4 regions of the Labrys methylaminiphilus subsp. lupini genome follow, and region 3 is predicted to be linked to each of the others. Evidence: riboswitches for the same ligand, from Rfam matches in the RefSeq annotation. Region 3 holds a riboswitch; each other region holds the start of a gene.
The links. Region 3 has a riboswitch for cobalamin ahead of ACN6KF_RS11185 (aromatic ring-hydroxylating oxygenase subunit alpha). Riboswitches for the same ligand answer to the same signal wherever they lie in the genome.
Positions count from the first base shown of each region.

Region 1: it holds a riboswitch for cobalamin, as region 3 does, so the genes downstream of both, ACN6KF_RS13360 (ABC transporter substrate-binding protein) here and ACN6KF_RS11185 (aromatic ring-hydroxylating oxygenase subunit alpha) in region 3, are expected to answer to the same signal.
Region 2: it holds a riboswitch for cobalamin, as region 3 does, so the genes downstream of both, ACN6KF_RS23990 (CbtB domain-containing protein) here and ACN6KF_RS11185 (aromatic ring-hydroxylating oxygenase subunit alpha) in region 3, are expected to answer to the same signal.
Region 4: it holds a riboswitch for cobalamin, as region 3 does, so the genes downstream of both, ACN6KF_RS17240 (DUF1636 family protein) here and ACN6KF_RS11185 (aromatic ring-hydroxylating oxygenase subunit alpha) in region 3, are expected to answer to the same signal.

Region 1 is NZ_JBMDIH010000001.1:2,843,648-2,850,761, forward strand. It holds gene ACN6KF_RS13355 (FecCD family ABC transporter permease) at 1-930, opposite strand, end outside; gene ACN6KF_RS13360 (ABC transporter substrate-binding protein) at 932-1,990, opposite strand; cobalamin riboswitch at 2,182-2,412, opposite strand; gene ACN6KF_RS13365 (CobW family GTP-binding protein) at 2,521-3,489, opposite strand; gene recQ (DNA helicase RecQ) at 3,760-5,616, shown strand; gene ACN6KF_RS13375 (acyl-[ACP]--phospholipid O-acyltransferase) at 5,891-7,114, shown strand, end outside.
Region 2 is NZ_JBMDIH010000001.1:5,106,334-5,113,447, forward strand. It holds gene ACN6KF_RS23980 (J domain-containing protein) at 59-655, opposite strand; gene ACN6KF_RS23985 (CbtA family protein) at 1,124-1,888, opposite strand; gene ACN6KF_RS23990 (CbtB domain-containing protein) at 1,907-2,119, opposite strand; cobalamin riboswitch at 2,150-2,295, opposite strand; gene ACN6KF_RS23995 (histidine phosphatase family protein) at 2,428-2,982, shown strand; gene ACN6KF_RS24000 (UDP-glucose dehydrogenase family protein) at 3,098-4,414, shown strand; gene ACN6KF_RS24005 (efflux RND transporter periplasmic adaptor subunit) at 4,838-6,004, shown strand; gene ACN6KF_RS24010 (efflux RND transporter permease subunit) at 6,020-7,114, shown strand, end outside.
Region 3 is NZ_JBMDIH010000001.1:2,368,067-2,375,180, reverse strand. It holds gene metH (methionine synthase) at 1-2,213, opposite strand, end outside; gene ACN6KF_RS11195 (hypothetical protein) at 2,505-2,810, opposite strand; gene ACN6KF_RS11190 (FAD-binding oxidoreductase) at 2,812-3,891, opposite strand; gene ACN6KF_RS11185 (aromatic ring-hydroxylating oxygenase subunit alpha) at 4,053-5,297, opposite strand; cobalamin riboswitch at 5,415-5,620, opposite strand; gene ACN6KF_RS11180 (ribonucleotide-diphosphate reductase subunit beta) at 5,872-6,987, opposite strand.
Region 4 is NZ_JBMDIH010000001.1:3,643,623-3,650,736, forward strand. It holds gene cobN (cobaltochelatase subunit CobN) at 1-1,868, opposite strand, end outside; gene cobW (cobalamin biosynthesis protein CobW) at 1,868-2,902, opposite strand; gene ACN6KF_RS17240 (DUF1636 family protein) at 2,899-3,282, opposite strand; cobalamin riboswitch at 3,391-3,607, opposite strand; gene ACN6KF_RS17245 (hypothetical protein) at 3,703-4,071, shown strand; gene ACN6KF_RS17250 ((2Fe-2S)-binding protein) at 4,268-4,723, shown strand; gene ACN6KF_RS17255 (xanthine dehydrogenase family protein molybdopterin-binding subunit) at 4,728-6,917, shown strand; gene cobU (bifunctional adenosylcobinamide kinase/adenosylcobinamide-phosphate guanylyltransferase) at 7,042-7,114, shown strand, end outside.

The DNA of each region.
Region 1 (7,114 bases), 480 kb from region 3:
GATGATGATCCGGGACAGAATGTCCGCGACGATCATGAAGACGGCGCCGATCAGGGCGCTGGCCGGCAGCAATCGCCCATGGCGCACGCCCACCACCATCCGCGCGGCGTGCGGAATCACCAGACCGACGAAGCCGATCGATCCGACGATGCTGACCATCACCGCCGTCATCATCGCCGCGACGCCGACGAGCACGACATAAGCGCGCCGGACGGAAATGCCGAGGGATGCCGCCGATTCCGTGCCGAAGGTGAAGGCATCAAGCGCGCGAGCGTGCCAGAGGCAGACCAGCAGCCCCACGGCCGTGATCGGCAGGGCCAGCCAGACATCCGGCCAGCGCACGCCCGAAAGATTGCCCAGCAGCCAGAACATGATGCCCCGCGCCTGTTCGGCATTGGCCGCCTTGGTGACGATGAAGGAGGTCAGGGCATTGAAAAGCTGAGACCCCGCCACGCCTGCGAGGATCACCGCGCCGGTTCCGCGCCCCGATCGCATCGCCAGCAAGGCGACGAAACCGAAGGCCACCAGCGCACCGAGAAAGGCGCCGGCCGGCAGGCTCAAAAATCCCGCGCCGAGGCCGAGAATGGCGACCCCGACCGCCCCCGTCGATGCCCCGGCCGAGATGCCGAGCACATAGGGATCGGCCAACACATTGCGCAGCAGCGACTGCAGCACGACACCCGACAGCGCCAGGGCCGCGCCGCAGCAGGCCGCGACGACGGCGCGGCTCAGCCTGTAGTTCCACACGATGCCTTCATCGATGCGATCGAGAATGTAGCCGGCGCCCCACAGGCGGTTGGCCGCCGTCTTGGCCACCACCTCCATCGGGATGGCCGTCTCGCCGATGGCGGCGCCCAGCCAGAGCGCCAACACCAGCACGGCCAGCGCCAGCATGCCGATTGCCAGCAATCGCGTGACAGCGCGGTTCATCTCAACGCTTCAGGCCGAAACGCTGGATGGCATCGGCGAGCATCTCGATGCCGTCGACGACGCGCACGCTCGGCTGCATGGCCTGGACGTCCATTTCCACGACATGGCCCTGCTTGACGGCCGGCATCAGGCTCGCCACCGGATCGGTCTTGAGGAAATTAAGCTTCACGGCGATGTCGTCGGCGGGATAGCGGCGACGGTCCATCCTCCCGGCGACGATGATGGTGGGATCGGCCTTGGCGACGGTCTCCCAACCGACGCTCGGCCATTCCTCCTCGCTTTCCACGATGTTCCGGACAGCCAGGACGGACATGATGTAGCCTGGGACGCTGTTCTTGCCGGCCATATAGGGATCGACATCGACCTTGGCGCTCGAAAACCAGAAGGCAGCCGAGACCTTGCCATCGCCGGCGGCGATCTTGCGGCGGGCGGCTTCCTCGCGTGCCTTCAGGTCCGCGATGACCTTCGAACCGCGCTCCTGCACGTCGAAGATCTCGGCGAGTTCCCTGATCTCCTGATAGACCAGATCCATGGTGAAAAGGGTGCCGCGCGTGCCGTCGCCACCGCTGGAATTGTCCTTGCCGACGCAATCGGCGGGCGAAACATAGGTCGGGATACCCAGTTCCTCGAACTGCTCGGGCTTGCCGACGATGCCACTGGGGCCGACATGCCACTGGAACTGGGCGGTCACGAGGTCGGGTTTCTTGGCGATCACGCTTTCGAAGCTCGGATCATTGTCGGCCAGGCGCGGAATCTTGGCGTTGGCCTCTTCATAGCCCGGCAGAACCGGGCCGAACCAGACGGCCGTCCCCACCACCTTGTCGGCAAGACCGAGAAGGTAGAGAACCTCCGTACCGCTCTGACCGACGGAGACAGTGCGCCGCGGGGCATGGTCGAAGGTGACGCTGCGTCCGCAATTGGTGATCTTGAGCGGATATTTGGTCGCCTGGGCGGCGGCTGGATCGATGCTCAGCGTCAGGCTGAAGCCGGCCGCAAGCATGACGGCGAAGCTCGACCAGCGGGCCTTGCTCCAGCGGGCCCTTGTCTTGGGAAAAGTCATGACGTTCTCTCGGTTCGCGATAGGAAGATGGCGCTGTTCGGCGCAGGGCCGAAAACGGGAAACGTCCTCAGGCCAGGCTGTGGCAGAGGGTCTGATGGCGCGAAGCGGAGGGAACAGGTGGGCGACGGCCCGAGATGGCGGGAAGAAACGTCACATTGTCTCCTGTTCCGGGCATCCCCGCCCGTGACATGGGATTGATCGAGATGACGGCAGGTTTCCTGGCTCGCGGATATCGGCCTTGCCTCTGCCTTCCCATGGGGTCACCCACAGTGGCATGGCGCTTTTGGCGCCACGAGGATGCTCGGCAATCCGCCTACAGTTGCGGGGGCAGCCACGGCATGGGCTTCGAGAAAGCCGGACCGTGTTCCCTATTACTCCCATCGGGCTCGCACCCGACGGGAACCGTCAGTGCCACAGTTACCGGGGTGTCCCGATCGCGGTCAAGCGAATATGCAAAGCGGGTGGCGGACGATGGCGAGCCCTGTTTTCCCGCCCCAGCGCGCGCCTTCCCTCACCTGGAGCAAAACGCTTTAGGCCCGACAGGCCAGGAACCCCTGTTCGATCACGTCTTTCGGCAGATTACGCCCGATGAACACCAGACGGCTCCTGCGCTCCTCTTCTGGCTTCCAGGGGCGCTGATGATCGCCCTCGATCAGCATATGCACACCCTGCACCACGAAGCGCTGGGGATCGCCGTCGAAGGCGATGATGCCTTTCAGCCGCAGCATGTCGGTGCCGAATTGCTGCACGATCGTGTTCAGCCAGGGCATGAACTTGCCAGGGTCGAGCGATTCCCGGGCGACGAGGGCGAAGCTGCCGACATGGTCGTCATGCTCATGGTCATGGAATCCTGCAAGAAAATCGGGTTCGGCTTCCAGGATGCGGTCGAGGTCGAAGGCACCGCGATCCAGCACCTTGTCGAGCGCGATATCGCAGCGGCGTGTCTCGTGGAGGGTAGCGGTGGGATTGATGCGACGGATCCGCTTCACCACCCGTTCGAGTTCCTCGGTCGTGACCAGATCGGTCTTGTTGAGGAGGATGGTATCGGCGAAGGCAAGCTGCTCCTGGGCCTCATGCGCTGTCTCGATTTCGCCGAGCAGGTGCTTGGCGTCGACCACTGTGACGATCGAATCGAGCCTGGTCTTGGCGCGCACATCGTCGTCGACGAAGAAAGTCTGGGCGACCGGCGCGGGATCGGCCAGCCCGGTCGTCTCGATCAGGATGGCATCAAAGCGGTCACGTCGGCGCATCAGGCCCTCGATGATGCGGATGAGATCGCCGCGCACCGTGCAGCAAATGCAACCATTGTTCATCTCGAAGATCTCCTCGTCGGTATCGACGACGAGATCATTGTCGATGCCGACTTCGCCGAACTCGTTGACGATGACAGCATATTTCCTGCCGTGGCTCTCGGTCAGGATGCGGTTGAGAAGCGTGGTCTTGCCTGCTCCGAGATAGCCAGTGAGGACGGTGACGGGTGTCTGCGGCGCGGGCTGCATGATGTCGGAATTCCTTGATCCGTTGCAGGCGCCTGGGAGCATGTCGATACCACGGGCGCCAGAATGGGCTTCATTTATATGAAACGTTATAACATAACTATCTTTATCTCGGTAGACCGTCAACGGTGTTGCGGGTGTAACCCGCATTCTGGCCGAGGGGCACATTGCCGGCATTCGCGACCGCGACCGTTCCACCGCAATTGCCTGTCAGCGTGGGAAATCGGCGTGGGAGATTTTCGAATCATGGCCCCTGTCGGGTAAGTGTCCATGATGTCCCTGGAATGGAATCAGGCTCCAAAGGTGCATCCTGCAGGCATGACCCGCTCTTCTCCTCAAGATCCTCTCTCCGTCCTCAACGCCATATTCGGCTACAGCGCCTTTCGCGGCCAGCAGGAGGCGGTGGTGCGGCATGTCACCGAAGGCGGCGATGCCGTGGTGCTGTTCCCGACCGGAGCCGGCAAGTCGCTGTGCTACCAGATCCCGGCTTTATGCCGACGCGGCGTCGGCATTGTGGTCTCGCCGCTGATCGCACTGATGCGCGACCAGGTCGAGGCGCTCAAGCAGGCTGGCGTGCGCGCGGCGGCGCTCAATTCCTCGCTGTCGCGCGAGGAAGCCTACAAGGTCCGCCGCTCCCTGATGGACGGCAAGCTCGACCTGCTCTACGTCGCCCCCGAGCGTGTGGCGACACAGGGTTTCCAGTCGCTGATCGCCGATGCCGACATCGCGCTCTTCGCCATCGACGAGGCCCATTGCGTCAGCCAATGGGGCCACGACTTCCGGCCCGAATATCGCGAACTCGGCGGCCTCGCCGCTTCCTTCCCCGGCGTGCCCCGCATCGCCCTCACTGCCACGGCCGACCCGGTCACTCGCGCCGACATCATCGAGCGGCTCGGTCTCAACGAGGCCGAGGTCTTCGCCACCAGCTTCGACCGGCCCAACATCAGCTACGCCATCGTCGAGCGTGACAACGCCCGCCGGCAATTGCTGGCCTTCCTGGCTGCGCACAAGGGCAATAGCGGTATCGTCTACTGCCTATCGCGCGCCAAGGTCGAGGAAACGGCGCAATGGCTGAACGAGCAGGGTATCCGCGCCCTGCCCTATCATGCCGGCCTGGAAGTGGCTGTTCGCAGCGCCAACCAGGACGCCTTCCTGGAGGAGGAAGATCTCTGCCTGGTCGCTACGGTTGCCTTCGGCATGGGCATCGACAAGCCTGATGTACGCTATGTCGCCCATCTCGATATCCCGGCCTCGGTGGAAGCCTATTACCAGGAGACGGGCCGCGCAGGGCGCGATGGCCTACCCTCGGATGCCTGGATGAGCTACGGCATGGCCGATGTGGTACAGCGCCGCCGCATGATCCAAGAGGGCAATGCGCCGGAGACGGTGAAGCGGGTCGAACTCGGCAAGCTCAACGCCCTGCTCGGCATCTGCGAAACCGCCGAATGCCGGCGCAAGGCCATCCTCGCTCATTTCGGCGAGACCCATCCCGGCCGTTGCGGCAATTGCGATACCTGCCTTTCGCCGGTCGAGAGCTGGGACGGCACCGATGCCGCGGTCAAGGCGATGGCCGCGATCTACCGCACCGGTCAGATGTTCGGCGCCGCCCATATCATCGACGTGCTCACCGGCAAGGTCACGGAGAAAGTCCAGCGCTTCGGCCACGACAACCAGCCCGTCTTCGGGGCCGGCAAGGACATCGAGGCGCGTACCTGGCAATCTGTGCTGCGCCAGCTCACCGCCGCCGGCCTCGTCAATGTCAATCATGAGGCTCATGGCGCCCTGATCCTGGCCGAAGAGGCCCGGGCCGTGTTCAAGGGCGAGCGGCAAATCGTCTTCCGCCGCGACCGGCCACGCAAGAGCACCGAGGCAAAACGCGCTCGGCGGGGTGAGGTCGAGATGTCGGAACGCGACGGCGCCCTGTTCGCCGCCCTTCGCACCGAGCGCAGTCGGCTCGCCCGCGAGCAAAGCGTGCCGCCCTACATGATCTTTGCCGACACCACATTGCGCGCCATGGCGAGCGAGCGCCCCGGCACCCTGCCCGAATTTCTGGCCCTACCGGGCGTGGGGCAGGCGAAGCTGGAGCGCTACGGCGAACTCTTCCTGGAAGTCGTCAGGCGCGAAGGCTAAAGCGTTTTGCGAAGAGACGGGATCACCAAGAATCGCAAAGACGCGTCGAAACAAAGAGTTAGAGGAAATAAGCGTTCACACTTGAACGCGTTTTGCTCTAGGATGGCCACGCGATACCGATGGCTCCAGCCATTGTGCAGCGGCGCACATGCCGGACCTGCGCCAACCTCCCCCGCCTTGACGCCGTTTACCATACATTTTAAGTTAGTGAACGAACGCTAACTTAAATGCGATTCTCCCGCGCCCGGTACGCGCCCATCCAGGAACCACGCCGATGCTCGCATCGCTGATGTCCGCCCGCCGCTTCTGGCCCCTGTTCTGGAGCCAGTTCTTCAGCGCCTTCAACGACAATTTCATCAAACAGGCCCTGATCGTCCTGGCTGTCTACGGCATCGCCCAGACGGCGCCGATGGAAGGCAGCAACAGTCTGGTTTCCCTGGCAAGCGCCCTGCTGGTCGCACCGGGGCTGATCCTGTCCGGTCTGGCGGGCCAGATGGCCGATCGCTACGACAAGGCCGTCGTGGCGCAACGCATCAAGCTGGTCGAGATTGTCATCATTGCCATCGCTGCTGTCGGCTTCGCGATGCATTCGGTTCCCGTGCTGCTCTTCAGCATGTTGGCGATGGGGGTCCTGGGAACCCTGTTCACTCCAGTCAAATACGGCATCCTGCCCGACCATCTCGCGCCTGAAGAACTGCCGGCCGGCAATGGCCTGATCGAAGCCGGTACCTTTCTTTCGATCCTGATCGGCACACTCGGTGCCAATATCGTGGCACCCGATCTGCCCAGCACGTTGGTAGCCGGCGTCATGATCGTGATCGCCGTGGCGTGCTGGTGGTTCGCTCGCGCAATTCCACCGACGGGACAAGCAGCGCCGGACCTCAAGGTCGATTGGAATGTCGTGCGTTCCAGCTACCAGTTGGTCCGCCTGGTCGCAGCCGACCGTAAGCTCCTGATCGGATCGCTCGCCGTAGCCTGGTTCTGGCTGATCGGCATTGTCATCCTGTCCCTGACGACATCGCTCGCCCATGATGTCATCGGCGGCGACAATACGGTGAACTCGCTGTTCTTCACCGCTTTCTCGATTGGCATCGCTCTCGGTTCGATCCTGGCGGCCCGCCTCGCCGCCGGCCGCATCATCCTGCTGCTCTCGCCGATCGGTTGCATTCTGATGGGCGTGTTCTGCCTTGTCGTAGCGGTGATCGCCTTCGCGACCACGCGCTCCGAAGTGCCATTGGGCGTCATGAGCTATCTTGCCAGCGCCAACGGCATTCAGACCACGCTCGTGCTGATCCTGACTGCCGTCGCAGCAGGTCTGTTCATCGTTCCCGCCTACGCCGCCGTACAACACTGGGCTCCCAAGGATGAACGGGCTCGCGTCATCGCCGGCGGCAACGTGATCACCGCCATATTCATGGTGGTGGGCGCCGGCGGCCTCTCCCTGCTGCAGGCCCAATTTGGCCTGACCACGCCGGTCGCGTTTCTGGGTATCGCCATC
Region 2 (7,114 bases), 2.7 Mb from region 3:
GGATCCCCGGGATTGGAACGCGCTCCAAACCTGGAAGTCTCGCCGGTGGTGCGGGCGCTCAGCAGAGCCCAGCGCTACGCAGCGTATTATAGGCCTGGATGATCCCGCGCAATTTATCTTCGCTGGATCGGTCCCCGCCATTGGCATCGGGATGGAGGCGTTTGACCAATGTTTTGTAGCGTGCCTTGATCTCGGGGCCGCTGGCCGTTTCCGGCAGATCGAGCGCTTCGAGGGCCTTGCGTTCCAGCAATTTCAGGCGTCGCCTTTCCGGTTCCGGCGCACTCTGCGTGCGTCCGAAGCCGTGCTCGCCCTCGAAGAAGCCGAAGCCGTCATGGATCTCCGGGCCAGGTTGCGGCCCTTCGCCGCGCTTCTTGGCCCAGGGATTGACGCCCATCGTCCAGGTCGGGCGATGGCCTGTGGCGGCATCGCGCTGATAGGCGCTCACCGAGTCGTCCGGCAGGCCTGCGAAATAATTGTAGGTCTTGTTGTATTCGCGAACGTGCCCCAGGCAGAAATGCCAGAACTGGCCTTCGCGGTTGCGCCCCTTGGGCGCGCGAAATTCACCGGCGTTTCGGCAGCCGGCATGTTCGCATAGCTGTACGCTCGCCGGCTGGACCTCTTCGGCCCTTGGGCGCACCCGGATGCGATCAAACAAGGGCGAGTCCAGATCCATAATGACACACTATGCGAGGGTGAACACAAATGGGCAAGCATGAGCTTGGACGCAAGAGCGTTTTGTAATTTGAGTGAAGCATGTCAAATCGCAAGGACGCTCCAGCCGATCCAAAGGACTGGCTTGGAACCAAACAGTGAGAGCAAACAAGCGTTCATACCTGAACGCGCTTTGCTCTGGGGTTAATTGAGGCGGAATGCCGCTGCAGATTTTGAAATATGGGGTCTGCTGACCCGAAAAAGAAAGAGGCCGCCGAATGGCGGCCCAAGTCTTAGGGAGGAAACGCCCAAGGAGGGCAGTGGGGGAGCGCAAACGCGCATCCACCACGTCCGTAAAGTGATCCTGATGCGTTCATTTCGCAAGTGCGAAATGAAAGAAATTTTGAAAACCGGCCCAAAACCGGGCCGGTGTTGTAAAAATGCGACGTTTGACGCGGTCGGTTGGCCTTTTTCAGCGGCTGGCGGAGGTTTGCAGCAGCTTCTGTGCTGCAACGCCGAAGGCGATCCCGAGCGTTGCCCATAGCACGGCATGGATGCCGAGCGAGGCAACGCGGAACTTCCATAGCACCGTGGCCGAGAAATCCGCCGGGATGTCGTTGACGGCCGGCAGAATCTGCATGGCGACCACCATCACCACCAGATAGGCGGCAGCCCCCACCAGGTTGGCGTTCCAGCGGCCGAGGCTGGCGGCGAGCCGGTTCGCCGTGCCCAGGGCGGCCGCCATCGTCACCAGGGAGAGCAGGATCATGCCGAAATAGAAGGCGGTCCGCAGGCCGATCGTGTCGGGATTGCCAACGGCCGGCGGGTTACTCGGATATTTGATCTCCGCCACCAGCTTGATTGCAGCGAAGCCGGCGATGGCGATCAGGCCTGCTGTCGCGCGCGGGCTGAGCGTGCCGATCCGTCCCTGCGCGAAGGCGAAGACCAAAGCGAAGATGCCGCCGAGGGCTGCGCCATAGACGACCATGCCGGTCATGAGGCCGTAGCTGGACTGCACCGGCCGGCTGACCGGGTCTTCCTCATGTTCATGTGCTGCGGCCGACTGGGAGGTTGCCGGCGTTGCGGATGGCGCCGGCGCGGCGGCGACCGCGTGGCTTTCCTCATAGGCGATAGCGGCATCGACCTGTGGTTCACCGAAGACCCAGGCGAAGCCAGACGCCAACAGTCCGGCCAGGATGCCTATCAGCATCCCCCGGATCAAAAGCGATCTAACCATGTCGTTTGCCTATGCGCCCTAGTGGCAGGGGAAGCCGAGCAGATGGCGAGCGTCGTGCACGAATTCGTGGATGTAGACGCCGGGAATCAGCGAGGTCGCGCCTTGCTCGGCGCCGACGAAATAAATGGCGAGTACGGCCAGGAGCACGGTAAAGAGCGCCCAGGGCAAGATCTCGCGGACCGGGATGGCGATCGGCTGCTGGGCGACGGGTGCCAGAGTTGCGGTGGTCATGAAAAGCTCCTTGGGATTACGCGTCCCGCTACGAGTCATGCTGCCTTGGAAGAGGTCTGACTTCCGGACAGCGCCCAAGCGCCGCCGTTCACAGTGGCGCGACCGTGCCGGATTCACACCGGCTTCCCACCCTTGGCAAAGCCCTTCCATAAGAGCCCAAGTCACGAACATGTCAATATTCCGGAAGCGACTTAGAGCATAAGTTGCGCGACTTTTTGGACGATACCATGCGTTGAAACAAAAACTTAGGGAGCATGATCCGATTGGTTCGGTCGAATCATGCACTCTAAGTCTTGGGAACTGCCGTCATGACACCACGCCTGATCCTGCTATGCCATGGGGCTACGCCTGCGGTGCGCGCAGCGGGTTTTCCCCTCGATGAGGCGCTCGATGCAAGAGGGCTGGCTGCGGCGCGGAAGCTGGAAGGGCATTTCGGCAGGCCGGCCCGCATCCTGAGCAGCCCGGCGCTCAGGGCTCGCCAGACCGCGCAGGCCCTCGGCCATGATCCTGAGGTCGATGAAGCCCTGCGCGAATGCGATCATGGCCGCTGGGCAGGGCTTGCCCTGGACGCGGTAGCGGCCGCCGAACCCGAGGCGCTCCGGGCATGGCTGACCGATCCGGATGCCTGCCCGCATGGCGGAGAGAGTGTTGCAACCCTGATTGCGCGGGTCGGCGCCTGGCTCGATGGCAGGCGGTTCGAGGGGTATACGCTCGCCGTTACCCACGCTTCGGTGTTGCGCGCCGCGGTCGTTCGCGCCCTCGGGGCCGAGGCTCGTTCCTTCTGGCGTATCGATGCCGCCCCGTTGGCGACAGCCGATCTCAGGCCATCCGGCCGGGGCTGGTCGCTGCGGTTGGGGGCATAGAGGCGTTGAGCAGGGCTCTCCAACGGAGTTCCTCTCTTTTTTCGTCATTGGCATGTCGCCGGGCCTTTTGTAGACACGCGTCTGACGGATTGGTCGTCCAAACAGGATTGATGTCATGCGCGTTGCAATGATCGGTACGGGTTATGTCGGCCTGGTGACGGGGGCCTGCCTCGCCGATTTCGGCCATGTCGTCACCTGCGTCGACAAGGATCCGGCCAAGATCGAGGGCCTGCTGGCCGGCCGCATGCCGATCTACGAGCCGGGCCTCGAGGATCTGGTGGCCCGCAATGTGCGTGAGAAGCGCCTGTCCTTCACCACCGAGCTTGCGCCCGCCGTCCGCGATGCCGCCGTGGTGTTCCTGGCCGTCGGCACACCCTCGCGCCGCGGCGACGGGCATGCGGATCTATCCTATGTCTATGGCGCGGTGCGGGAGATCGCGGCGGCGGTCGAAGGCTTCACCGTGGTGGTTACCAAGTCGACCGTACCGGTCGGCACCGGCGACGAAGTCGAGAGGCTGATACGCGAAGTCCGTCAGGATGCCGATGTCAGCGTGGTGTCGAACCCTGAATTCCTGCGCGAGGGCGCGGCGATCGAGGATTTCAAGCGTCCGGACCGCATCGTAGTCGGCACGGAGGAAGAGCGGGCCAAGGAGGCGATGGCCGAGGTCTATCGCCCGCTCCATCTCAACCAGGGGCCGTTGCTGTTCACGGATCGACGCACCTCCGAACTGATCAAATATGCCGCCAACGCCTTCCTGGCGACCAAGGTCACCTTCATCAACGAAATCGCCGATCTGTGCGAGAAGGCCGGCGCCAATGTGCAGGAAGTGGCGCGCGGCATCGGCCTCGACAACCGCATCGGCTCCAAATTCCTGCATGCGGGTCCGGGGTTCGGTGGCTCGTGCTTTCCCAAGGATACGCTGGCGCTGCTGCGCACCGGCCAGGAACATGGCGTGCCCTTGCGCATCGTCGAAGCGGTGGTCGGCGTCAACGATGCCCGCAAGGCGGCGATGGCACGCCGCGTCATCGCGGCCCTCGACGGCAACATCGCCGGCAAGACGGTGGCCCTGCTCGGCCTCGCCTTCAAGCCGAACACCGACGACATGCGCGACAGCCCCTCGGTCCCGATCGTGCTCGCCCTGCAGGACAAGGGCGCCCGGGTGCGCGCCTACGATCCCCAGGCGATGGAGGAGGCGCACAAGACCCTCAGCGATGTCGATTATCGCTCCAGCGCCTATGATTGCCTCGACGGGGCCGATGTTGCCGTGATCGTCACCGAATGGGACGAGTTTCGGGCGCTTGACCTCGAACGGGTCAAAAGCCTGCTCACGCGGCCGGTGATCGTCGACCTGCGCAACATCTACCGGCTCGACGACATGAAGCGGCACGGCTTTCGCTATGAGAGCATCGGGCGCGAGGGGACGACACCCTGACCTTTTTGCGGGCGAGCTTGGCTCAGGCCCGATGCTGCTCCCAGGACAGGGTCAAACCCCGCCCCTTTCGGGAAGGGATTGATGCGCTTGGCTTGTAAATGGCCGGAATGTGGGTCCGCCGGCGTCAAGTACTGGCGCGAGAAGCGGCGGGCCTGTTGCGGATTTGCATCAAGTCCCAACTCACGGTTGCAGGGCGCCGATCTTGATTGGATCAAAGCGGTAAGAATTATCATACTATAAGGCCCACACGGCGATTCTGCCCCGATTCCGGCCGGCCGAGCGCTGAACAGGATCTCCGAACCTGCCCTGATGGGTGCAGGCTGGGAAATCCTGCAGGATTTTCAGACGCCAGCTCCAGTGCCCGCGACAAGGCCATTAGCCATGCGGGCGGTTTGGCTGAGGTGCTTGCTTGCGAGGATGTTCATGTCGAGGTTGCGTCGCAAAATAGGTCGGCTGGCCGCCGGCGTACTGGCTTTGGCGGCCCTCGAGGGGGTGGGCACCGCGCTCGCCCAGCAAATGCCGGCCATGCCGGTGACGGTGGCCAATCCGGTCAGTCGCAAGATCACAGAATCGGTCGAGTTCACCGGTCGTTTCCAGGCCTGGCCGCAGGTGAACATCACCTCGCGTGTCACCGGCTATCTCGACAAGTCGAGCTTCGTGGAAGGGTCCCTCGTGAAGGAGGGCGACGTGTTGTTCTCGATCGATCCGCGCCCGTTCCAGGCCGCGGTCGACCAGGCGGCCGCCCAGGTGAAGATCACGCAGACCAGGATCGACCTGACCAAGGCCAATCTGGCGCGTGCCGAGGCGTTGAGGAAGACCGGCAACGTTACCGATGCCACCTACCAGGCCAACCTCCAGGCCTATCAGGAAGCGGCGGCCTCGATCGATTCGGCCAACGCGGCACTGGCAACGGCCAAGCTCGACCTCAACTATGCCACCATCGCCGCACCGATCTCGGGCAGGATCGCCCGTCAGCTGGTATCGCGCGGCAATCTGGTGGTAGCCAACTCGACCTCGCCCCTGGTGTCGATCGTCGCTGTCGACCCGATCTATTTCTACTTCGACTTCGACGAGGCGAGCTACCTTGCCTATCAGCGGGCCTCCAAGCACAAGATGGATGCTGGTGGCACCGAGCCCGCGCTGACGGCCGAGATCGGCCTGTCGGACGAGAAGACCTTCTCCCACAAGGGCACGCTCGACTATCTCGCACCGCAGGTCGACGCCCAGACCGGCACCGTCACGGCGCGTGCCAAGATCGCCAATGCCGACGGCTTCCTCACCTCCGGCCTGTTCGGGCGCGTTCGCATCACCATCGGCGAACCCTATGAGGCGTTGGTCGTGCCCGATGTGGCGGTGGGCCAGTCGGCACAAGGGCGCTATGTCATCGTGGTCGGCACCGACAAGATCGCCAATATCCGCCCGGTAGAACTGGGCCCGAAATTCGGCAGCTTCCGCGTGATCAAGTCGGGCCTCAAGCCCGAGGACCAGGTGCTGATCAATGGCCAGATGCGCGCCCGCCCGGGCGGCGAGGTCGTGCCGCAACCCACCAAGCTGGACGTGCCTGAGACGCTCGTTCCCGACCCGAACTGATCGGGAGCGCAGCTCATGAAATTCGGCCATTTCTTCGTCGACCGCCCGATCTTTGCCGCCGTCGTTTCGATCGTCACGGTGGTGATCGGGCTCGTCTCCTATGTCGGACTGCCGATCGCGCAGTTCCCGCAGATCGCCCCACCGACCGTGGTGATCAACGCCACCTATCCCGGCGCCAATGCCCAGACCATCGCCGAAACGGTGGCCGCCCCCCTGGAGCAGTCGATCAACGGCGTGGAGGGGATGATCTACCAGACATCCCAGGCCACCAACGACGGCTCGCTGCAGATCACAGTCACCTTCGCTACCGGCACCGATCTCGACATCGCCCAGGTGCAGGTGCAGAACCGTGTCTCTTCTGCCGAGCCGCGCCTCCCGGCCGAGGTGCGGGCGCTGGGCATTACGGTCAACAAGTCCTCCTCAGACTTCCTGCTGATCGTCACGCTCTATTCGCCGGATAATTCGCTCAGCGACTATGGCATCTCCGATTATGCCATCCTCAACGTCAACGACATCCTCGCCCGCGTCGACGGCGTCGGCTCGACCTTCGCCTTCGGCCTGCGCGAGCCCTCGCTGCGCGTCTGGCTCGATCCGAACCGGCTGGCCAGTTTCGACCTGACGGCCGGCGACGTCGTACAGGCCTTGCGCGAACAGAACGTGCAGGTCTCGGGCGGCACGCTCGGCGCCCAGCCTTCGCCCAACAACACCACCAGCGAGATCACGGTCACCACCCTGGGCCGCTTCCAGGACGCCGAGCAATTCCGGAACGTGATCATCAAATCGACGCCGGACGGCCGCCTGCTGAAGCTGAGGGATGTCGCCCGCGTCGAGGTTGGCGCCAAGCAATACAGTTCCAACCTCTATCTCGACGGCCAGTCCACAGTGGGCATCGCCGTGCTGCAGCGGCCCGGATCCAACGCGCTGGCCACCGCCGATCGCGTCAAGGCTAAGATGGACGATCTCGCCAAGGCGTTTCCGCCGGGACTGAAATATTCCATCGTCTACAACCCCACCGAATTCGTCTCGGCCTCCATCGAGGCCGTCTACGAGACTTTCTTTGAGGCGATCGTGCTGGTGGTGATCGTCGTCTTCGTCTTCCTGCAGTCCTGG
Region 3 (7,114 bases):
ACCACTTGCGGCAGGAACATCTTGCCTGCACCGAAGAGATCGCCAACCACGTTCATGCCGGCCATCAGTGGCCCTTCAATGACGTGCAAGGGACGTGCGGCCGCAAGACGCGCCTCCTCGGTATCGGCATCGATGAACTCGGTAATGCCATTGACGAGCGCATGGGATATGCGCTGCTCGACCGGCCACTCACGCCAGGCGAGATCCTTTTCCTTGGCTTCCTTGCCGGCGGCGCCACGGAAACGCTCGGCCAGTTCGAGCAGGCGTTCGGTCGGGTTCAGCGCCCCGCGCGAGGGCCGGTTGAGCACGACATCCTCGCAGGCTTCGCGCAAGTCCGGATCGATGGATTCATAGACGGCGAGTTGCCCGGCATTGACGATGCCCATGTCCATGCCGGCCTGGATGGCATGGTAGAGGAACACGGCGTGCATAGCCTCTCGCACCGGCTCATTGCCGCGGAACGAGAAGGAGAGATTGGATACACCGCCCGAAATATGGGCGTGGGGCAGGGTGGTCCTGATCTGCCGCGTCGCCTCGATGAAGGCGACGCCATAGCCGTTATGTTCCTCGATGCCGGTGGCGACGGCGAAGATGTTGGGATCGAAGACGATATCCTCGGGCGGGAAGCCCGCCTGCTCCGTCAAGAGCTTATAGGCTCGGCTGCAGATGGCGACCTTGCGTTCCAGCGTATCGGCCTGTCCCTGTTCGTCGAAGGCCATCACCACCACGGCCGCGCCGTAGGCCCGCACCAGGCGGGCATGGTGAAGAAAGGCTTCCTCGCCTTCCTTCATGGAGATCGAATTGACCAGCGGTTTGCCCTGCACGCATTTCAGGCCAGCCTCGATGATTGAGAATTTCGAGGAATCGATCATAACCGGCACGCGGGCGATGTCCGGCTCGGCGGCGATCAGGTTGAGGAACTCGACCATGGCCTTTTCGGAATCGATCAGGCCCTCGTCCATGTTAATGTCGATGATCTGGGCGCCATTGGCGACCTGGTCGCGGGCGATGTCGAGTGCGGTAGCATAGTCGCCGGCGGTGATGAGCTTACGAAACTTGGCAGAGCCGGTGACGTTGGTGCGCTCGCCCACATTCACGAAGGGGATGGTCGCGTCGAGCGTGAAGGGCTCGAGCCCCGACAGCTTCATCTTGGGTTCGATCTCGGGAATCGGGCGCGGCGCATGCCGGCCGACCGCTTCGGCGATGGCGCGGATATGCTCCGGCGTCGAGCCGCAGCAGCCGCCGACGATATTGACCAGGCCGTCGCGGGCAAAGCCCTCGATCTGCGCCGCCATCGCTTCCGGGCTCTCGTCATACTGGCCGAATTCGTTGGGCAGGCCGGCATTGGGATAGGCGCAGACGAAGGTATCCGCGACCGTGGAGATCTCGTCGAGATGCGCCCGCATCGCATTGGCGCCGAGCGCGCAGTTGAGGCCGATGGTGAAGGGTCGGGCATGCCGCACCGAATGCCAGAACGCCGTCGGTGTCTGTCCGCTGAGGGTGCGGCCGGAGAGATCGGTGATGGTACCCGAGATCATCACGGGCAGGCGCACTTCCTTTTCGCCAAACACTTCCTCGCAGGCGAAGATGGCGGCCTTGGCGTTGAGCGTGTCGAAAATGGTCTCGATCAGGATGATGTCGGCGCCGCCGTCGATGAGGCCGCGGATCTGCTCGGCATAGGCAATCCGGAGGTCATCGAAGCTGACGGCGCGATAGCCGGGATTGTTGACGTCCGGCGAGATGGAGGCGGTGCGATTGGTTGGGCCAAGCGCGCCGGCGACGAAGCGCCGGCGCCCGTCCTGCTGCTCTGCCTTGATTGCGGCTCGGCGGGCGAGGCGCGCACCATCGCGATTGAGATCGTAGACCGCCTCCTGCATGCCGTAATCGGCCTGGGCGATGGAGGTGGAGGAGAAGGTGTTCGTCTCCAATATGTCGGCGCCGGCCATGGCATAGGCGTAATGAATCGCCTCGATCGCGGCAGGCTGGGTGAGGGTGAGAAGGTCGTTGTTGCCCTTGAGATGGCAGTCGCAGCCGACGAAGCGCTCACCCCGGAAATGGTCCTCCTCGAAGCCGAGCCCCTGGATCTGCGTGCCCATCGCGCCGTCCAGGATCAGGATGCGCTCGCGCGCGGCGGCGGTAAGGGCGGCGAGGATCTCCGCGCCCCGATCGGTTGGGGCAGGCGCGGCGAACAGGGCTTCGACCGGAGCGCTCATCACAAGCTCCTATAACGGAATTACGATATCAAGATATCCTTATATGATAGCGCTGAGAAAAGAGAGGTCAAGGTGAACTATCCCGGAAGCGCCGGTTTTCTGTCTGGGATTGCTGGGGGATGGTGGAGAAGGGAAGAGGCGGACGGAACATCCATAGGCGCTGGGTCAAGGCAGCGAGGCCTCAATTCTTTACCCTCCCCTGGAGGGGGAGGGTATTATTGCGCTTTTCGCCTTGATCCCGCGCCTATGGATGTGTCGTCCGCCCTCCAACTTCTGCTATATCTGGCTGGCTTAGGCATCTGCCCGCAAACGCCGCCGGCCTGGTCGCCGACCGACATGATCGCGCACCTCGTCGAGCAGGCTGCTCAGATGCGGCAGCAGCGGATTGTCCGGGATCGAGGCCTCGAGCAGCAGGACTTTCAGATCGACGGCTTCCCTGGCCAGGTCCGCACCGTCTTCGCGGCTGAGGATCCAGGCCAGCATCAAGGTGCGGGCTCGCTCTTCTGGCAGTGTCGGACCTTCGTCCCGAGAAGCCTCCAGGATGGAGTGCACGATGGCGGCGTCGACGTCGACGGTATTCTGCGCGGCAATCGTCATCTCAAGCCTCGATCTCGACACGGCCGAGCGGCCGGGTGCAGCAGGCCAGCACCAGGCCGGCGGCGATTTCCTCCTCGCGGATGCCGCCCTGGTGGGTCATGGCGGTCTCCCCCGACAGGCATTGTACCTTGCAGGTGCCGCACAGGCCCATTGTGCAACCGGTCGGAATGTTGAGGCCGGCGCCGCGGGCGAGCTGAAGAATGGTCTCGCGGCTGGAGGCCGGCACCTCGATGCCGGATCTGGTGAAGGCCACGCTGGCTTCGCCGGCAAGGGCTTCGTCCGCACCGATGTCCTCCATTGGAGTTTCGGCCGGCTGGAAGCTCTCTTCATGATAGCGGCGCATGTCGTAGCCATTGGCTTCGAGCATGTCCTTGACCGCTGCCATGAAAGGCGCGGGGCCGCAGCAGAACACTTCGCGCTCGCGAAAATCCGGTGCGATCAAGCGCAGGGCCGGAGCGTTGAGCCGACCCTGGAAGCCGGTCCAGGCTTCATGGGCCTCGGTCTCTTCCACGATCCAGGCGAGGCGCAGGCGCTGCATGCGTCCGGCCATGCGCTCCAACTCCTGGCGGAAGATGATCTCGCCCGGCCGGCGTGCGCAGTTGACGAAAGCGATATCGGTGGCGGCGCCGTGGTCTTCGGCAAAACGGGTCATCGACATCATCGGCGTGATGCCGGATCCGGCCGAGATGAAGAGGTATTTTTCCGCCGGATGACGAGAGAAGCTGAACTGGCCGAGCGGGCCGTAGGCCTTCAACCGCGTGCCGGGTTTGAGGTTGTCCAGCATCCAGCGCGTGCCGATGCTGGAGGCCTGCGCCTTGGCGGTGACGCTGATAGAAAGCGGGCGGGAAGGGCTCGACGACAGCGTATAAGTGCGCAGCACCGGCCCGGCCTCGGCCGGGATCTCCAGCGTGATGAACTGGCCGGGTTCGTAGCGGAACCAACCCTGTTCGGCGGCGCGGAAGGTGAAGGTCGCGACGTCGCGGCCCTCATGGATGATCGAAACGCATTCGAGCGCCTGGCTCTGATCGTTCCACGGCGGCGTTTCGTCGATATGCCTGAATTTTTGTGTAGCGATCGGCATGATGTCTGCCCTTGTATATGTCGGTTTCGCTAACACCCTCCCCTGGAGGGGGAGGGTCGACGCGAAGCGTCGGGGTGGGGTGATTTTCACCAGCTGCTGTGTTTCTCACCCCACCCCGTACTTCGTCCGCCCCTCCCCCTCCAGGGGAGGGTGAAAAGGTGCTAGGCCACGCTGCGCAGGCGGACGCCGTCGTTACCCAGCGCCGCTTCCATGGCGTTGCGATACCACTCGACGAACTGCATAACGCCGCCCTCGTGTTCGGGGGCGTAGGGTCCGGGCGTGTAGACGGGCGAAGAGACGCCGAGCTGGTTTTCCTCGACGATCTGGCGGTCCTGGTCGTTGGTCATCTGCCAGACATGGGTGAGTTCATCGAGATTATAGTCGACCCCTTCGACCGCATCCTTGTGCACCAGCCATTTGGTGGTGACCTGGGTTTCCTTCGGCCCGATCGGAAGCACGCGGAAGCTCACGGCATGGTCGCCCAACACGTGGTTCCAGGTGGTGGGATAGTGGAAGAGCAGGAGGGCGCCGATATTGCCTTCTTCGATCGTCGGGCTGAGGGGGCGTTGCACCGCCGGTTTGCCCGACATCGTATAGCTGGCGGCATTGCGCAGCAGCGGCATGCGGGCCATGCGGAACTGGCCGTCACCGGAAATGCTGAAGGTGCTGGGCAGGCCGGCTTCCTCGCAACGCCGCCAATGCTGGCCGATGAGCGGATCCTTGTCGGCACCCTGGATACCCGTCACCGTCGGGGCTTCTGGGAAGGTACGGCAAAGCTCGGGATGATTACCCGCGCAGTGGTAGCACTCGCGGTTGTTCTCCCACACCAGCTTCCAATTGCCCTTTTCGACGATGGTGCTCTCGAAGGCCACCTTGGTGTTTTTAAGGCCATGCGGTGCCAGATAGGGCATGGCGCCGGCGCGGAAGGTCTCGAAATCGGGTGCCTCCTTGGCAAGGCAGATCCAGATATAGCCGGCCACGCTCTCGCAATGCACGGGCTTCAGCCCATATTGCGCGGCGTCGAAGCCGGGGCCCATGTCGCGGGCGAACAGCAGGCGCCCGTCGAGCTCGTAGGTCCACTGATGATAGGGGCAGACCAGCTTGGCGACGCTGCCGCGCTCGGCCGCGCAGAGCCGTGATCCCCGGTGCCGGCAGGAATTGTGAAAGGCGCGGATGGCGCCGTCACCGGAGCGCAGGACGATCACCGGATAGTCGCCGACCTGGAGAGTGAAATAGCTGCCCGGCTTGCCGAGCTCGCAATCATGGCCCGAGAACAGCCATTCACGGTACCAGATGTTCTCCATATCCAGCCGGAAGTACTCCGGGTCTGTGTAGAATTTGCCCTCGAGCGTGGTGCCCGGTTGATGGGTCCGGAGGCGGCCCAGCATGTCCTGATGCGCTGTCATGTCAAAATCCCGCGTGACAACCAATGCGTTGACTTGGCAGCGGGATGGGAAAGCGGCTCGGCGATCCGCGCCGGTGAAAAGGCGCAGCCAAACCTCCTCCCGGAACGCCCACCGCGTCCGTCGGTTTTCTTCGTGGCTGGTTTCCGGGCTCAGGAGCGGCCTTCCGGCCCGATCGCGACGCCTTCCCAGGTCTTCCCGACCCAGTGGCACCTGCCGCGATCTTCTCCTCTACCGTTGCGGGGGCAGCGCCGGATTCAGACCGGCTTCCCAAATTCTCCAGTCCGCCTTGGGGGCGAACCGGCACCTCGAATGAGGATTAGAATACATCGAGTCGGCGCACCGACTAGAGGCGATGCGACGGATGATGGTGTGTTCAGGACATTGTCATCGAGAGCTTGAGGAAGGAAGGTCGGGAAGGAGACATTCAATGTCCATCATTCCCCGCATGGCGGGGGATGATGGAGCAACCTGTCCCACTCCTTTCGAGATGTTGGGATCTGAAATCTGGATGAGGGCCATGATTCCCCATCCCAGCTTTCCTCCGATTTGTTCCGAAGACCTCGAAAGCGTGCCTTCAATCCCAGCTCAGCGCGCCACCGTTCTGATATTCGATGACACGCGTCTCGAAGAAGTTCTTCTCCTTCTTCAGGTCCATCGCCTCGCTCATCCAGGGGAAGGGGTTCTCCACGTCCGGGAATACCGGCATGAGCCCGAGCTGGGCGCAGCGCCTGTTGGCGATGAAATGCATGTATTGTTCGCAGGACACCGCGTTGAGGCCGAGGAAGCCGCGCGGCATGGTGTCCCGGCCATAGGCGGCCTCCAGTTCAGCGGCTTCGCGGATCATCTGCTGGAGATCGGCTTGGAAGGTCAGCGTCCACAGATGCGGGTTCTCGATCTTGATCTGGTTGATCACGTCGATGCCGAAGTTCAGATGGATGCTCTCGTCGCGCAGGATGTACTGATACTGCTCGGCGATCCCCACCATCTTGTTGCGCCGGCCGAGCGAGAGGATCTGGGCAAAGCCGGTATAGAACCACATGCCCTCGAAGATGACGTAGAAGGCGACGAGATCGCGCAGGAAGGCCTGGTCAGCGTCCGGCGTGCCGGTCTTGAAATCGGGATCGTCGAGATGCTGGGTATGCTTGAGCGCCCAGGCCGCCTTGTCGGTGATCGAGGGTATCTCGCGATACATGTTGAAGAGTTCGCCCTCGTCGAGCCCGAGGCTCTCGACGATATATTGGAAGGTGTGGGTGTGCACCGCCTCCTCGAAAGCTTGGCGCAGCAAATATTGCCGGCATTCGGGGTTGGTGAGGTGGCGGTAGATCGCCAGGACGATATTGTTGGCGACCAGGCTCTCGGAGGCGGCGAAGAAGCCGAGATTGCGCTTGAGCATGCGCCGCTCGTCCTGTGTCAGGCCGTCCTTGGACTTCCACAGCGCGATGTCCGCCTGCATCGATACCTCGGTCGGCATCCAATGGTTGTTGCAGCCGGCGAGATATTTCTCCCAGGCCCATTTGTATTTGAGCGGCAGGAGCTGGTTTACGTCGGCGCGGGCATTGATCATCCGTTTCTCGTCGACCGTGACACGGCCGCCCTTGCGGTCGATCGCGCCGAGGCCGGTCGCATCCGCCGTGCTCTGTGGCAGGGGAAGCTGGGTTGCGGGCGAGGTGGGTTCGGACCAGTCGAGCATCGTCATCGTTTTCTTATCCTCAGAGCGTTTTCCAGAAAGGTTGATAGACTTTTCGCTTAAGAAAACGCGTCAAAACAAAGAGTTGGAGAGCAAGGCGCGAAAGGGAAAAATCGCACCTCGTTCTCGG
Region 4 (7,114 bases), 1.3 Mb from region 3:
TCGATGGCCCCGCCGGAAAGGCCAGCCTCCCGCAAGGGCGGGGTGAGATGGCCGATGGTGACGGCGCCGAGCCTGCGCTTGGCCTGTGCCGCCTCGCCGGGATTGTTGACGATGAAGGGATAGAGCACCGGCACGGACCCTGCAGCCAGTTCCGGAAAGCACTGGGCAGATAGGGCCGCCGCCTTGCCTGGCAGCCATTCCAGCGTGCCATGCGTGCCGAGATGGATCATCGCGTCGATGCCGAAAACCTGGCGCAACCACAGATAGAAGGCGAGATAGGCATGGCGCGGCGGCAGATCGGGCGAATGGTGGTCGCCCTTGCGGTCAAGGGCCGAGCCGCGATCGGGCTGCACTGCCACCGCGACATGGCCGCAGAGATGGCCCGCAAAGCGGAAGGCGCCGTCGAGGCAAAGCGGATCGGTTGATGGATCGCCCCACTGGGCCGCGAGCTTGTCCCGGAGGGTAACGGGAAGGGTGTCGAGCCAGCTCCGGTAAACCGCGAGCGGGAGGGAAAGCTCCCTGGGGTCGGAGGCTTCCGGCGTGCTCTTATCGGCCGTGTTTCCGAGGGCAGGCTCGAGGCTTACAATCCCAGGAAGAGATCGGCCCAACCGCTCCAGCAGATCGGCACCGCTTTGTGGCAGATCACCAACTACATACCCCTCGTCGCGAAGCCGCTCCAGGATCGCCAGGGCCGAGGCGGGCGCATCGAGGCCAACGGCATGGGCGAGACGGCCGTCTGCACCCGGATAGTTCGAGAGGATCAGGCCGAGCCTGCGCTCCGTCCGCGCCTTGGCGGCGAGACGGGCCCAGGCGGCGGCCTTGGCGGCCACGGCGGCGATGCGCTCGTGATGGGGAGCATGGGCGAGACGGCTGAAGGTGCCCTCCTCGCGTTCGGCCTTGAAGGAGATCACGCCAGCCGAAAGGCGGCCATCGAGTTCCGGCAAGGCGACATGCATGGCAAGGTCGCTGGCCGACAGCCCGCGGGTCGAGGCTTCCCAGGCCTCCTGCGCCGAGGAGGAGGTGATCACCTGCAGGACGGGGCAGCCGGCCACGTCCAGCGGCGAAGCACCGTCGTCGGCCAGGGCCGAGAAGGCAGTGGCATTGAGGATCACCCGGGGCTGAAGGTCCTCAAGCTGCCGGCGCACCCATGCCGCCGTTTCCCCATCCTTGAGCGAACCGACATAGAGGGCGGATACGGCGAGGCCCTCGGCACCGAGGGCCAGCGTCAAGGCCTCGATGGGAGCAGTGTCGGCTGAGAGCAGGATGGAGCGATAGAAGAGGATGACAGCGCGCCCATACCCTCTCCTCGATGGGGAGGGTCGAGGCGAGGACGCCTGCGCTCCAAGGAACACCCCATATTTCAGCACGGCGACCGGTGCTTCCGGCTCGCCGAAATCGAAACCGCCCAGCCTTGCGGCATAAAGCAGCGACGCATGGGCATTTTGCGGGCCGCCTTCACGCCAGTAATGCGCGAGCCGGTCCAGGGCATCCTGGGGCACGGTGGAGAGCTGGGACAGGCGTCCATCGGGCCTGTCGTCACCGGGAATCAAGGCGAGCGCAATGCCATTGTTGCGTGCCGTCGCGGCCAGTTCCTCCGCGCCATAGCGCCAATAATCGAGTCCGCCGAGCAGGCGCACCACGATCACCCTGGCATGGCGAGCAGTCTTCTCGATATAGAGGTCAACAGACATCGGATGGCGCAGCTTCTGCAACGGCGCCAGGCGCAAATCGTCAAGGCCGGAAGCGGCCGCCAGAGCGAGGTCGCTATCGGTCAGCGAGGCGAACACGATCGCGCCGGGTGCCTGACCCAGATCGATGGCGGCCTCGCTGGCGTCGAGCGAACGCGTATCGGCCGGCAGCAGATGCATCAGCCCTCCAGCGTCTTGCGGATGCCGGCCTGGTCGATACCCTTCTCGCCGATGATGACGAGGCGGCTCGAACGGGTTTCCTCCGGCGCCCAGGCGCGGTCGAAATGCTGCGAGAAACGGGCGCCGACGCCCTGGACCAAGAGGCGCATCGGCTTGCCGTCGACAGCGACGAAGCCCTTGATGCGCAGGATATCATGTTCCTCGGCCGCCGCCTTCAGCTTGTCCACCAGGGCATCGGCATCGAGAATGGCGGGCAGGTCGACGATGAAGGTATCGAAGTCGTCGTGGTCGTGCTCGGCCTCGTGGTCGTGGTGGGAGGGACGCGCCTCCAGATCGTTCTCGGCCGCGGCCCCGAGGCCGAGCAGCACGGCGGCATCGATGCGGCCCTCGGAGGTGCGCACCACCTTGACGGCGCGCGGCACCGTCTTCTCGATGTCCTTCTCCACGCTGTCGGCTTCGCCGGCGGAAAGGAGATCGGCCTTGTTGAGCACGACGAGGTCGGCGCAGAGGAGCTGGTCCTCATAGACCTCCTCGAGCGGATTGTCGTGGTCGAGGGAGGCGTCGCCCTCGGCCTGGCGCTTGAGCTCTTCCGGATCATCGGCAAAGCGTCCGGCCGCAACCGCGGCGCCGTCGACCACGGCGATGACGCCGTCGACGGTGACACGCGAACGGATCGCCGGCCAGTTGAAGGCCTTGACCAGCGGCTTGGGCAGAGCGAGGCCAGAGGTCTCGATCACGATATGCTCGGGCGGGTTGGGGCGCGACAGCAACATTTCCAGCGCCGGCACGAAATCATCCGCCACGGTGCAGCAGATGCAGCCATTGGCGAGTTCGACGATGGCGTCTTCCGGGCAGCTCTCGATGCCGCAGGACTTCAGGATATCGCCGTCGACGCCGACATCGCCGAACTCGTTGACGATCAGCGCCAGCCTGCGGCCATTGGCGGTGGCCAGCAGATTGCGGATCAGCGTTGTCTTGCCGGCTCCGAGAAAGCCGGTGACGATGGTGCAGGGAACTTTGGTGTGCGCGTTCATTCGGCGGCGTCCTTGAGTGTTGGCATGGGTGGGATGCGCGCGATCATGCTGCGCTTGAAGACTTCAGGACGGCCGCGCCAGGGCATCAGGCCGTCGGTGGAATGGGCCAGCAGGCTGACGCCGGTGAGGACGTCGGGGCCGCTCTCGGCACTGAGATCACCGAAGACATAGGTCCAGGTACCTTCGGCCGTGAGCGCCACCGTGCAGGAACGCTTGCAATTGCCCAGACATTCGACCGGCTGCAACTCGACGCCTTCAGGCAGCATGCCGGCGAGCGCATCGCGCAGCCGTGCCCCCTGGCGCGGCGCGTCGGGATCGTCGCCCTCGCGCCTGCAGGTCACGCAGACGAGCAGCCGAACTGGAAGAGGTGTTTGTGGCATCGGCCCTGTTCATCGCCGCCGAAGCGGATGGAGGGCGCGGGACCGACGGCGAGGCCGACGATCGTCCGGGAAAACGGAACCGGCCTCCGAGGCGCCCCGCCCGGACCGGTGACAAGGTTGCGAACGGCAGGTCTCCTGGCTCGCAGCTCATCGCCCCCCGCCGCCTTCCCGGTTACCCAGTGGCCTCGAGGCGGGGCGCTCGCCGCTTACAGTTGCGGGGGCAGCCGCGGCTTTGGCATCCAAGGCAGCCATCGACTGGCCGCTCTTCATCCGCACCGCATTCCCTCTTCTCTCATAACGAGAGACCGATCGTGGCTGACATAAGGGGTGTGCGGACGGGCTTGTCAATGTTCCCGCTTCCAAAGCACGCGCAAAATCCGGCATAAAGGGCGGCGACGTCGCCACACCGACGAGGTTGCCATGCCCGAAGAGAAGCTGCCGCCGATACCGTCATCCGAGCCGCAGAAGATCGACGTCATCTTCCGTGGCGGTTCGGTGACGGCCATCGGCGTCGTGCTCGCCTTCTCGCTGGGCTTTCTCAACAACTGGGCATCGCAGCCAGGAACCTGGATCCCGGAAGACCTGGCCGCCGTCTTTCTCATCGGGGGCGGCATCATCTTCCAAGTCTGGGCGCTGGCCGGCATGCTCTCGGTCAAATCACTGGAGGCGCCAGTCTATCGCCGCATCGTGCGCACCTTCATGATCGGCCTCATCCTCGTCTCGGTCGGCGTCCTCGTCGCCATCGCCGGCGACGCGCTCGGCTATAGCCGGATCTGGTTCAAGCAATAGGCCGGGGGCCCCTTCGCAACTGGCGGCCACATTTCTCGACCGTTTCCAGACTGCACAAACTCTCACGTCTGCGTTACCCGTCACCCCGCCGCCATGATTGCCGCCACAATTCTGCCTTCCCGCAATCGCCCACCAGAAGGCCGACGCCGATGGGCCCGGCACTTCTGCCCGGCATCAGCCGCTGGAAGGCCTGCCCATGGTTGCCATCACCGTCAATTCGACCGTCCACCGGCTCGACATCGAGCCCGAGACCCCTCTGCTCTGGGTCCTGCGCGATGAACTCGGCCTCACCGGCACCAAGTTCGGCTGCGGCATCGCCCAATGCGGCGCTTGCACCGTCCATGTGAACGGCGCCGCCATCCGTTCCTGCCAGACCCAGATCGGTGACGTCGACGGCGCCACCATCACCACGATCGAAGGCCTGTCGGCGGACGGCAAGCATCCGGTCCAGCAGGCCTGGCTCGCCGAGGACGTGCCGCAATGCGGCTATTGCCAGTCGGGCCAGATCATGGCCGCCGTCGCCTTCCTGAAGGATACGCCCACCCCCACCGACGCGGATATCGACAACGGCATCACCAATATCTGCCGTTGCGGCACCTATCCGCGCATTCGCGCCGCCATCCATCGCGCCGCCGAACTGATGAAGGGATGAGGCCATGAACGCGATCGACCGCACGTCCACCGCGCTGAGCCGGCGCAGCTTTCTCGCCATCGGCTTCTCTGCCGCCGGCGGCCTGATGATCGGCGGGTTCATCCCCGCTGCATCACAGGCCCTTGATATCGCCGACCAACCCTGGGGCGGTGCTTCCACCGACGGCGAGATCAATGCCTGGATCCTGATCGAGCCCGACGACACCGTGATCATCCGCGTGGCGCAATCGGAAATGGGCGAAGGCATCTTCACGGCCCTGCCGATGATCGTCGCCGAGGAACTCGGTTGCGACTGGGCCAAGGTGAAGCCCGAATACGCCTCGGCCAACCGGAATTTGCGCGAGAACACCGTCTACAAGCGCATGGGTACCGGCGGTTCGGGCGCCGTGCGCCGCTCGCGCGAATTCCTGCAGGCAGCCGGCGCCAATGCCCGCGAAAGGCTGGTGCAGGCTGCTGCCTCGCGCTGGCAGGTGGCGGCCGAAAGCTGCAGCGTCGATGCCGGCAAGGTGCTGCATCAGGCCAGCAATCGCAGCCTGCGCTTTGGCGAGCTGGCCGGCGAGGCTGCCAAGGTCACGCTGACGAGGGAGCCGGCCATCAAGACGCCCGAACAGTTCACGCTGATCGGCAAGCCGCTGGCGCGTCTGGATACGCCGCCCAAGCTGACGGGGGCGGCGCAATTCGGCATCGATATCCGCCTGCCTGACATGGTCTATGCCGCCGTGGTGACCTGTCCCGTCTTCGGCGGCCGCGTGAAATCCCATGACGAAGCCGCCATCAAGGGGCGCCGCGGCATCCTGGCGGTGGTGCCGATCGAGGGCGGCCTCGCCGTGGTGGCCGACCGGTTCTGGCGCGCCAAGGAAGCGGCACTCGCCTTGCCCGTGATATGGGAAGAAGGCTCGGCCGCCGATACGGACAGCAAGGGTTTCGATGCCGACTATGTCGCAGCCCTCGACGGCCCCGCCGTCACGGCGCGCAAGGAAGGCGATGTCGACGCCGCCCTCGCTCGCGGCAAGCGTGTCGACGCCCTCTACCAGGCGCCGCATCTGGCCCATGCGCCGATGGAACCGCTCAACTGCACCGCCCATGTCCATGACGGCAAGGTCGAGGTCTGGATGGGCACGCAGAATCCCGACATGGCGCTCCAGCTCGCCGCCAAGGCGGCCGGTGTCGCGCCCTCCGAGGTGGAGATTCACAATTGCTTCCTCGGCGGCGGCTTCGGCCGGCGCGCCGTCAACGACGAACTGGTGCAGGCCGTGACGGTGTCGAAGGCGGTGGGCAAGCCGGTGAAGCTGGTGTGGACGCGCGAGGAGGACATGCGCCACGACCGCTATCGCCCGCAGGCCGCCATCCGCTTCCAGGCGTCCCTCGGTGACGACGGCCTGCCGGCCGCAATCCATGTCCGCACAGCCGTGGGTTCCATCCAGCGTTCGCTCGGCTGGGGCAAGGTGGAGAACGGGGTCGAACCTTCCGCGGTCGAGGGCCTTGCCAACATGCCCTACCGCTCCGGCGCGGCCCAGGTCGACTGCATCCTCAAGAACACCCATGTGCCGGTGATGTTCTGGCGTTCGGTCAGCTCGTCGCAGAATGCCTTCGCCCTGGAGAGCTTCATCGACGAACTCGCGCTGGCCGCCGGCCAGGATCCGTATCGCTTCAGGCGCAAGCTCCTCGAGGGCAAGCCTGATTTTCTCGCCGTGCTCGATAGGCTGGCTCAGAAGAGCGATTGGGGCAAGCCGCTGCCCAAGGGCCAGGGGCGCGGCATCGCCATCCATGAATCCTTCGGCACCATCGTCGGCGAGGTCGTCGAGCTCGCCGTCAGCCCGCAGGGTGAGGTGAAGGTTCAGCGCGTGGTAGCAGCCGTCGATTGCGGCCATGTCGTCAATCCGCTCACCGTGGAGATGCAGATCGAGAGCGCGGTGATCTATGGCCTCTCGGCCGCCCTGTTCGGCGAGATCACCATCGAGAAGGGCGCGGTGGTGCAGGGCAATTTCGACGACTACCAGGTCGCCCGCCTTGCCGATACGCCTGTCATCGAGACCCATCTCGTGCTCAGCGGCGGCAAGAAATGGGGCGGGATCGGTGAGCCCGGCACGCCGCCGATCGCCCCGGCGGTCTGCAATGCGATCTTCGCCGCTACCGGCAAGCGCATCCGCAGCCTGCCGGTCAGGAACACCGACCTGAAATGGGGACCGGTGTGAGCTTGTTCGGAGCGCGGACTTCCAGTCCGCATCTTGGAAACCTCGCGCTTGCGGTAGAGGAAGATGCGGACTGGAAGTCCGCGCTCCACTTGCCTTCCTGCCCAAGACCCGGCAGGAAGGCTCCATGTCCCAGCCTCGACTCACCCTGGTCCTCGGCGGCGCGCGTTCCGGCAAGAGCCGGCATGCGGAGAACCTGA